DNA from 2 places in the Marinococcus sp. LNHM3E3-2.2 genome. Region 2 is predicted to be linked to the other one. Evidence: riboswitches for the same ligand, from Rfam matches in the RefSeq annotation. Region 2 holds a riboswitch; the other holds the start of a gene.
The links. Region 2 has a riboswitch for glycine ahead of gcvT (glycine cleavage system aminomethyltransferase GcvT). Riboswitches for the same ligand answer to the same signal wherever they lie in the genome.

Region 1: it holds a riboswitch for glycine, as region 2 does, so the genes downstream of both, ACTRXF_RS02095 (serine dehydratase beta chain) here and gcvT (glycine cleavage system aminomethyltransferase GcvT) in region 2, are expected to answer to the same signal.

Annotation. Positions count from the first base shown of each region.
Region 1 covers NZ_JBQLIC010000001.1:411,729-416,146, reverse strand. The annotation lists gene ACTRXF_RS02120 (SulP family inorganic anion transporter) at 1-260, opposite strand, end outside; gene ACTRXF_RS02115 (hypothetical protein) at 421-594, opposite strand; gene ACTRXF_RS02110 (hypothetical protein) at 629-1,195, opposite strand; gene ACTRXF_RS02105 (RDD family protein) at 1,243-1,662, opposite strand; gene ACTRXF_RS02100 (GNAT family N-acetyltransferase) at 1,776-2,288, opposite strand; glycine riboswitch at 2,444-2,548, shown strand; glycine riboswitch at 2,552-2,629, shown strand; gene ACTRXF_RS02095 (serine dehydratase beta chain) at 2,708-3,205, shown strand; gene sdaAA (L-serine ammonia-lyase, iron-sulfur-dependent, subunit alpha) at 3,202-4,086, shown strand; gene ACTRXF_RS02085 (hypothetical protein) at 4,123-4,263, shown strand.
Region 2 covers NZ_JBQLIC010000018.1:3,040-7,457, forward strand. The annotation lists gene gcvPA (aminomethyl-transferring glycine dehydrogenase subunit GcvPA) at 1-1,293, opposite strand, end outside; gene gcvT (glycine cleavage system aminomethyltransferase GcvT) at 1,311-2,417, opposite strand; glycine riboswitch at 2,499-2,586, opposite strand; glycine riboswitch at 2,590-2,678, opposite strand; gene ACTRXF_RS14895 (MBL fold metallo-hydrolase) at 2,872-3,513, shown strand; gene ACTRXF_RS14900 (CapA family protein) at 3,614-4,418, opposite strand, start outside.

The DNA of each region.
Region 1 (4,418 bases), on a different contig from region 2:
CCGGAAAAAACAAGAATCGACGCCATCGCCACCGGCCCGATAGCCAGATGCTTTGATCCGCCGAACAGGGCGTAGATTAAAAGCGGAAGCAGCGAGGCATACAGCCCCATCACCGGCGGCAGGCCGGCGAGAACGGCGTAGGCCATTCCCTGCGGCACAATCATAATAAAAATCGTAAAGCCCGCAGCCATATCCTTTTTCAGCGACTGATTATTGTATTCCTGCGGCATGCTTAATATGTTTTTTGTCCTCCGGCGCATAAATCCTTCCTTCTTTCTCCGTGAACTTGCAAAGTGTTCAATCTCTCTCTTATAAATCATGAACCATAACTGCTTAAAAGAAAAGCCCGCGCCGTACCTTTTTGTAAAAACAGACTAACGCCGCCAGCAACACAAAGGCAGACACCCGGAGGTCCCTGCCTTATTTTTCCCATTCGTTTTTCAGCTCTTCTTTGATTTCGGCTTTCAACTGCTCATATGCGGCTTCATCCATCTGTTTCTTCTTTACACGAAGCAAACGTTTACCAAATGCTTTTATGTTGAAAGCAATCATCAGCAGAGCGCCGACGATCAGCATATCCATAAGCAAGTCCACGGCTCTTCCCTCCTCAAGACAACGTGACTTCAACCTAGCCGCTGTTCTGTAAAAAGGCTTTAATTTGTTCACGGTGCGCGTCGGTGTCCGCCCTGGCCTCTTCTGAATAGGAGAGGGAATAGGTGCCTCCCTTCGCGTAAAACGTGTACGTAATCGGCCCACTCTGGATATCCCGGCCCACCGGACGTCCCCCAATACTGAGCACGTCATCGTGAGCGCCGAATACCATCTGATCGCCCGCTTCGTAATTTAAAATAATGTGAATGTCGTTGCTGTTGATGCCGTACACAAGCCGTGTACTGTAGTCCTCTTCATACCGGTGCCGGTTGCCCGCGTCCTGAAAATAAGGAAGAAGCTCGTCCTCTTCTTCCTCGCTGTACCAAATCTCCACTTCCTCGGGCTCCCCCTCTTCATTCTCGTTAATCTGCGCCCTCGAAACCGGTGCATCGTTCAACAACGGAAGCGGCACTTCTTCTCCCCATTCCGTTTCTATATTTCCAGGGACCTCTTCCTCTTCCTCCGTATAGTAAGAAGGTACGGAACAGGCGCTTAAAAGGATGAATATGCCAGCTGCCCCGGCAGAAAAGATCTTTTTTATCATGTATTTCCTCCGCTCGCATGATTGGCGTTACCATCCCGATAGTAAAGCTACCGGCTTTTTTTCACCACCCGGGTGCCCGCAAGAAAATCGTGCAGGGCCCGTTTGTCCTTACGGACAAGCACCATAATTATACTCGTGATCATCAGTATGTATAGAGTAATTCCGTACAAAATATTAGCTACGAGCACGCGCATCAGCATTGCCCCGATGCCAAGCTTCCTTCCGTCCATTTTCACAATCTGAATGCCCATGGCATACTTCCCGACCGTCTGGCCCTGCCATACTATCGGCAGAATCATGGAATATAGAAGCGATCCGGCACCGGAAAATATATCGACATTCACTTCATCGGGGTTGATCCATAGCATGGCCAGCATACTAATGAGAAGAATGGGGAAAGAAAGCAGGAGGCCGTCAATAACAATAGCGAGCAGCCTGCTGCCAAAACCGGCAGGTTCCTGTTGCATACATACACTCCTTTAATCACTCTTGTTGTAAGCTCTTCTTTTCTATTTTTTCATAATAATCTAATTTTTGGAAGTGACAATCTCCCTGGTTCCTTAATTTTCCAACGAGGTTCTCAGTCTGTCGGGAACAACGCAGTGTTCAGCCGGCCCATCACCAGCACATTGTAAAACGCGCCACGGGCAAAATGGGCTTTACGGAGCGTACCTTCTGGTTCAAACCCGCGGCTTTTATACAGCTGTACTGCGCGCGTGTTTTCTTCCACCACATCGAGCTCCAGCCGGAATAAGCCTAAATAATTATCGGCGATATCCAGCAGATGATCAAGCAGACGGCTGCCGATCCCCCGGTTCTGAAACTCATCGTGCACCGCCATGGCAGTCATGCCGTAGTAATGCAGCTTACCGCTCAGCACCTCCAGAGAGCCGATACCGACGACCCGGCCGCCGTACTCGGCAACAATCACATGATCGTTCGCCGTCAGCCCTTCAATAAATGACTGGCTGGAGGTTCTTCGCTCCGAAGGGAGTCCCAGCGTATAATGCATGACAGAAGGCTGGCGCCGGAGAATATTAATGTCTTTTTCATCTTCTGCCATGACGGGGCGCAGAATAATTTGTTCGCTCATAGTCGCATCCCTTCATTTCTTTCGGTAAATTGGTTTATTATTCCAGGCTAACAGGCTGCATCCAGTATATCGCTCTCATGCCAGCTGTCAAAAAATAGGTTTACTTTTCCAGACCGGATGTTTACACTAAAAGTAACAAAATATTGGTTTTGCAGATGAATGTATTGGGAGAGCCTGTAGAATATTACAGCACCGAAGGAGCAATTCTTCCCACCAGCCGGGAAGAAAAAACTCTCAGGTACCAGGACCAGTACAGGATGCACCTCTGGAGAAGGTATGCGTACCTGCCGAAGAAGAAAATTCTTGTCAAAGAATGAAATCTTTCAGGCACACAGACAGAGAAACGGCGATTCAGGCCGTTTCTCTGTCTTTTTTTGCATTAATGTAATCGTTTTCAATTCAAATTTGGAGGAATCGCTATGGAGTTTGACAGCTGTTTTGATATTATCGGCCCGATTATGGTCGGTCCCTCGAGCTCTCACACAGCGGGGGTCGTATCGATCGGGAAATTTGTGCACGACTGGCTGGGAGAGGTCACAGATGTGACAATCACGTTCTACGGCTCTCTCGCCTCCACCTATCAGGGACACGGCTCGGACAAAGCCATAATCGGCGGCCTGCTCGGATTATCCGCCCACGACACCAACGTCCGGAGTGCGTATGCGCTGGCCAAAGACGAAGGCCTTCGTTACGACTTCCAGTTCTGTCCGGGCACTCCAGGCGGATGCCACCCGAACACTGTACATCTTCAGGCATCGTCCGGCATAGAAACCGTCCGCGTATCCGGCGCCTCCATCGGCGGCGGAGTGGCCTGCATTTATGGAATTAACGGTCATGACACCAGCATTAATTTGGGAACGGGTCCGGATATTTTATCGATTGCAGCCCGCACGAAAAAGGAGGCGTCATTTATATGAACGATACCATTGAAAGTATTGTACAGGAATGCATGGCTCAGGACATTTCCATTGGCGAGTGGATGCTGCGCCGTGAGGTTCGCCGCTCCAATTTTTCCCGGGAGCAGATTTTCGGACGCATGCAGGAGCGGCTGCAGGTAATGAAGCAGGCGGTCCGGGACGGAGTGAGTGACATTACGGAAACAGAGAGCAGGCTCTCGGGCGGTGATGCTTACCGGATGCATCAGTATAATCAAAACACCGACCCGTTATCCGGACCGGTCATCAGCACGGCGATGGAAGCAGCGATGGCCACGTCGGAAAGCAACGCAAAAATGGGCCTTATCGTCGCAACTCCCACGGCCGGGTCCGCAGGTATACTACCGGGCATTCTGGTCTCTCTCCAGGATAACCGCAGCATCGATGATGACACCCTGACGATGGGGCTGTTCACAGCAAGTGCCATCGGTTACGTATTTGCGAATCACGCCTTTATTTCCGGCGCGGCAGGCGGCTGTCAGGCGGAAATTGGCTCAGCGACGGCCATGGCTGCGGGCACGATTACGGAGCTGCAGCATGGCTCCCCGGAGCAGGCAGCCCACGCCACCGCAATAGCAATGAAGTCCCTTCTCGGACTCGTATGTGATCCGGTTGCCGGGCTCGTCGAAGTGCCGTGCGTGAAAAGAAACGTCATCGGCACCTCCATCGCTTTTTCAGCGGCCGATATGGCTTTAGCGGGCATAACCAGCCGCATCCCCTGCGATGAAGTTATTCAGACGATGCATACGATCGGCCGCGACATGCCGGGCAGCCTGAAAGAGACTGCTGAAGGAGGGCTTGCCCAGACCCCGACGGGAAAAGAAGCCGCCCGGAGGTTGTTTCAGCGGCCCTGCAGCTTATGAATCCCGGGCTCTAAATTCCACATAAGAGGTGAAGCTATGAACGAACGCCGTTTTTTTCAAATCTGGTTCGGTACTCTCACTCTCGTCAGCTTATTGTTTACGTACTGGGCTATAGCGGTTTCCGCCCTTCTTTTAGGCATTTTCTGCTTTATTTCTCCAAGGCCCAATGAAACGTAAATCCCTGAAACAACTCAAAAACGGCTTGATTATGGCTCCCGCCAGGCTCAAGCCGTTTTCTTTACTGTTCATATTCTATTTAAATTCCAGGCATTCTGCTTTCTGTTTCACCCCTGACGTGCTATTCTTACTATAAGTCCCTATAAAGGAGGTCA
Region 2 (4,418 bases):
TTCAGTCACACATACGAGCATCTGGCCTTTTTTATCCGCCGACACTTCACCTAAATCATACCCGCCGATGATCCCCTGCCTGAATAGCTGTTCATTCACTTCTGCCACTGGACGGCCGAGGTCAACCACAAATTCATTAAACGATGGCGCCTCATGGACAAGCTCAATGCCTTTTTGTTTGAGCAGCTGTTTAAAGAAATGAGCACTTTTAACATTTCTTTCTGCCGTTTCCTTCAGCCCTTTTTTACCGAGAGCCGTCATTGCGACAGAAGCAGCCAGCGCGTTCAGAGCCTGGTTTGAACAAATGTTGGATGTCGCTTTATCCCGGCGGATATGCTGCTCTCTTGCCTGCAGCGTCAGTACATAACCCCGGCTTCCGTCTTCATCCTCCGTCTGTCCGACAAGACGCCCGGGGACCTTCCGAATATGCTTTTTAGTGGTGGCAAAAAATCCGCAGTGCGGTCCGCCAAACTGCATTGGAATACCAAGAGGCTGAGCGTCTCCTGCCACAATATCCGCTCCGAAGCTTCCCGGCGGCGTCAGAACGCCGAGCGCAAGGGGATTTGCCGACACTATCATCAGCGAGTTTTCTTTATCGGCTGCCTGCCTTACAGCAGCTAAATCTTCAATAGTACCGTAAAAGTTTGGGTACTGCACAATCACTCCTGCGGTATCAGCATCGATCATGTCTTCAAGCTTAGCCATATCCGTATGCCCGTCCTTTTCGGGAACGATTTTCACTGTAAGTCCGGGCCCGGCAGCGTATGTTTTCAATACATCGAGCGCTTCAGGGTGAACCGTTCCAGAGACGACAACGGTACGGCGCCTCCCTCTGTTTTCACTTGCGGCCATCAGTGCTGCTTCTGCGAGCGCCGTCGGCCCGTCATACATGGACGAATTAGCAATATCCATTCCCGTAAGTTCACTGATCATCGTTTGAAATTCAAAGATTGCCTGCAGCTCGCCCTGCGAAATCTCCGGCTGGTACGGAGTATATGCCGTGTAAAATTCCGAGCGCCGGAGCACATGATCGACGACTGTCGGTATATAATGCTCGTACACCCCTGCCCCGAGATAGGAGACGCAGTCCTGCACGCTGGTATTTCTGTTACTGAGGCGCTTCATTTCCTTTAGAAGATCCGTTTCGCCAAGAGCCTTCGGCAGATTCATTTCTCCGGAAAAGCGAATATTTTCCGGTACGTCCTCAAACAATTCACCGATCGAATCCACACCGATCGTTTTAAGCATTTCTTCTTTATCCTCGCCGGTTACCGGCAGATAGCGATAATCCATTCTGGTGCCTCCTCTGTTTATTTTTCCCGTTTATAAAAGGGCACAGCTGCCACTTTTGCGCGTTTGGCTTTGCCCCGCACATCCACTTCGACAGCCTGACCGAGATTCGTCCATCCAATATTCAGAAGTGCAAGTCCCACATTTGCTTTCAGCGTCGGCGACTGAGTGCCCGTAGTTACCCAGCCGATTTCCTCTCCGTCATCATTGTGTACCATGTAACCCGGGCGCGGAATTGCTTTATCAACCATTTCGATCCCGACAAGTTTACGTTTTAATCCCGCTTCTTTTTGTTTTTTTAAAGCTTCTTTACCAATGAAATTATCTTCCTGCTTCAGCTTTACGCAAAAGCCTATGCCTGCTTCAAGCGGCGTAATATTTGCGCTCAGCTCCTGGCCGTAGAGCGGCAGCTTCGCTTCAAACCTCAGGGTGTCTCTCGCGCCGAGACCGCATGGAATGAGTCCTTCGGATTCTCCTGCTTCCATGATCGTCTCCCAGCTTCGGATGGCCTCTTCAGCCCGGCAGTATAATTCAAAGCCGTCTTCTCCGGTATAGCCGGTTCTTGAGATGATAATATTTTCTGCTTCTCCGACTGAAGCACCGGCAGCAAACCGAAATGGCAGAATCTCTGCAAGAGAAGCATCGGTTACTTTCTGCAGCACCGTTTCTGCCACCGGGCCCTGTACAGCGATTAGTGCTGTTTCTTCCGAAATATCGGTAATACTTACGTTTTTCGTTACGTGGCGGCGAAGCCATTCCAGATCTTTTTCAATGTTAGCTGCGTTCAAAACGAGCATGTATTTTTCTTTTTCGAGCTGGTACACGAGCAGATCGTCAACCGTACCTCCATCTTCATAACACATGGCGGTATAAAGTGCTTTTCCGGGTTCTGCATTTTTTATGTTGTTTGTGAGCATATACTGTAGAAATTCAGCAGCACCCTCTCCTTCTACGATCGCCTCACCCATATGGGAAACATCGAACAGACCAGCCTTTGTACGAACCGCCTCGTGCTCGTCTTTGATGCCGGAAAACTGAACAGCCATTTCCCATCCGCCAAAATCGACGGTTTTTGCTCCGTGTTTTTCATATACCGGATACAGGGGTGTTCGTTTTAATTCTGCCAAGAAAATCACCTCATCATTATTTTCTGAAAAATCAAAACAGTAAAAAGCATAAAAAAGACAGAACTCCATAAGATATGGAAGCTCTGTCCTATAACCAGAAAGTTTCTCCTTTCCGTCGTACGGAAAGAGTGTCTTCGTGGGTGGCTTCTAAAAGAAGCGCTCTCCAGAGGAGCGTCCAGTAAGAGTCTGTTTGCCTGAGAGATTCACCTGTTACGGCTTGCTCCTTCGGCGCTGCCTGGCAGTCTCTCCCCTTACCATCATCCGCGCATTATATGTACATCTTTATTTGCTCATATTCTATCACTAATTCAGATAAAAACCAATGCTGAAAAAAATTAACCCGAACATTTCCGATAAATTGTACTCCATCATTCGTTTATCACTTTGGATCAATCATTTCTTCTCACTGTAATATTGTTTATACTAAAATCAGCATAAAAATTGGAGGGAAACTATGAACTGGAAACAGCTTCCACTGGGACCACTGCAGACAAACTGCTATGTTCTGTACGATAATGATAAAAACGCCGTAATTATTGATCCGGCCGGGGATGCCGATAAACTGCTCACCTATCTTCAGGAAAACGAGATGCGTCCTGTAGTCATTCTGTTAACACACGCCCATTTTGATCATATCGGTGCGCTTGATGCCGTGCGGGAAGCCTACAATATCCCTGTTTATCTTCATGAGCATGAAAGGGACTGGCCTGGGGACGCCCAAAAAAACGGATCCGGACGCATGATGCCGGAGGCTGCGTTTACTGCAAAGCCCGCGGATCACCTTCTGCAGTCTGAAGGAACGCTTCAATTCGGCAGCTTTGAATTCCAATGGCTTCATACACCGGGCCATTCGCCGGGAAGTGTTTCCTATTGGCATAAAGAAACCAACACAGTCTTCTCCGGCGATGTATTGTTTTCAGGTGGTGTTGGACGTACTGACCTTTACGGAGGTGACATGGATACGCTGCTAGCCTCTATTCACGAGCAGCTGCTTGAACTCCCGGAAAATACAATAGTAGCCTGCGGCCACGGCCCCTTCACCGATATCGAAGCCGAAATGGATTCCAACCCCTTCATTAATGGGTTTGGCGCATAAAAATAAAGACCTCTGATTTTAAATTAGAGGTCTTTTAATATTTTAATACAGTAAATGAAATTATTTATGCATTCCCGCCCAGTATCAGACGGTTAGTACTTTAATCGTTTTCTTCGATCCATTGATACACATGCTCGCGCAGATCCTCTTCGGTTTCACCACCTTCTGCAGGGTGGTCTGCTTCGGCCATCGGCTTCACTGTGTACTGATCCTCAGGGCCCGGTACAACCTGGGTAAAATCAACGTCAGGCTCTGTAATCTTCACGTCTTCGCCGTCTTTTTCCACATCGAATGTAGCAATACCGCCTGTATCGGTATATTCCTGATCCTGACCGGAATAGAAATTGCCGAGAGAATAATAAACAAGCGTTTCATTTCCTTCTTCACCCTCCACCCATTCCATCGGCTGAAGCACGTGAGGGTGATGACCAATAACTACGTCCACTTCCTGGTCTGCAAGAAATTGGCCCAGCTCTTTTTGTTCTTCATTCGGAAGGCGCTCGTATTCATTTCCCCAGTGCATATTGACGACTACGATGTCCGCATCATCTCTCATCGCTTCGACATCTTCCTGTATTTGTTCTTTATCAATTTTCTTCACGACATATTCATGCCCCTCCGGCACCTCGATGCCGTTCAGCCCATATGTATAGGAAAGCACACCCATGTCTACGTCCTTTACATCTACAATACGCTGCCGCTCTGCATCTTCCTCGTCCTTATAGACTCCCACGTAATCCATACCTGTCTGCTCATAATGATTAATCGCATTGTTTACAGCCTCCATTCCACGGTCAAGCGTATGGTTATTGGCTCCGGAGAGCATGTCCACTCCGGCATCCTGAAGATCGTCTACAATTGCATACGGACTGTTAAAGGAAGGATAAGCCGATAAACCAAGCTCC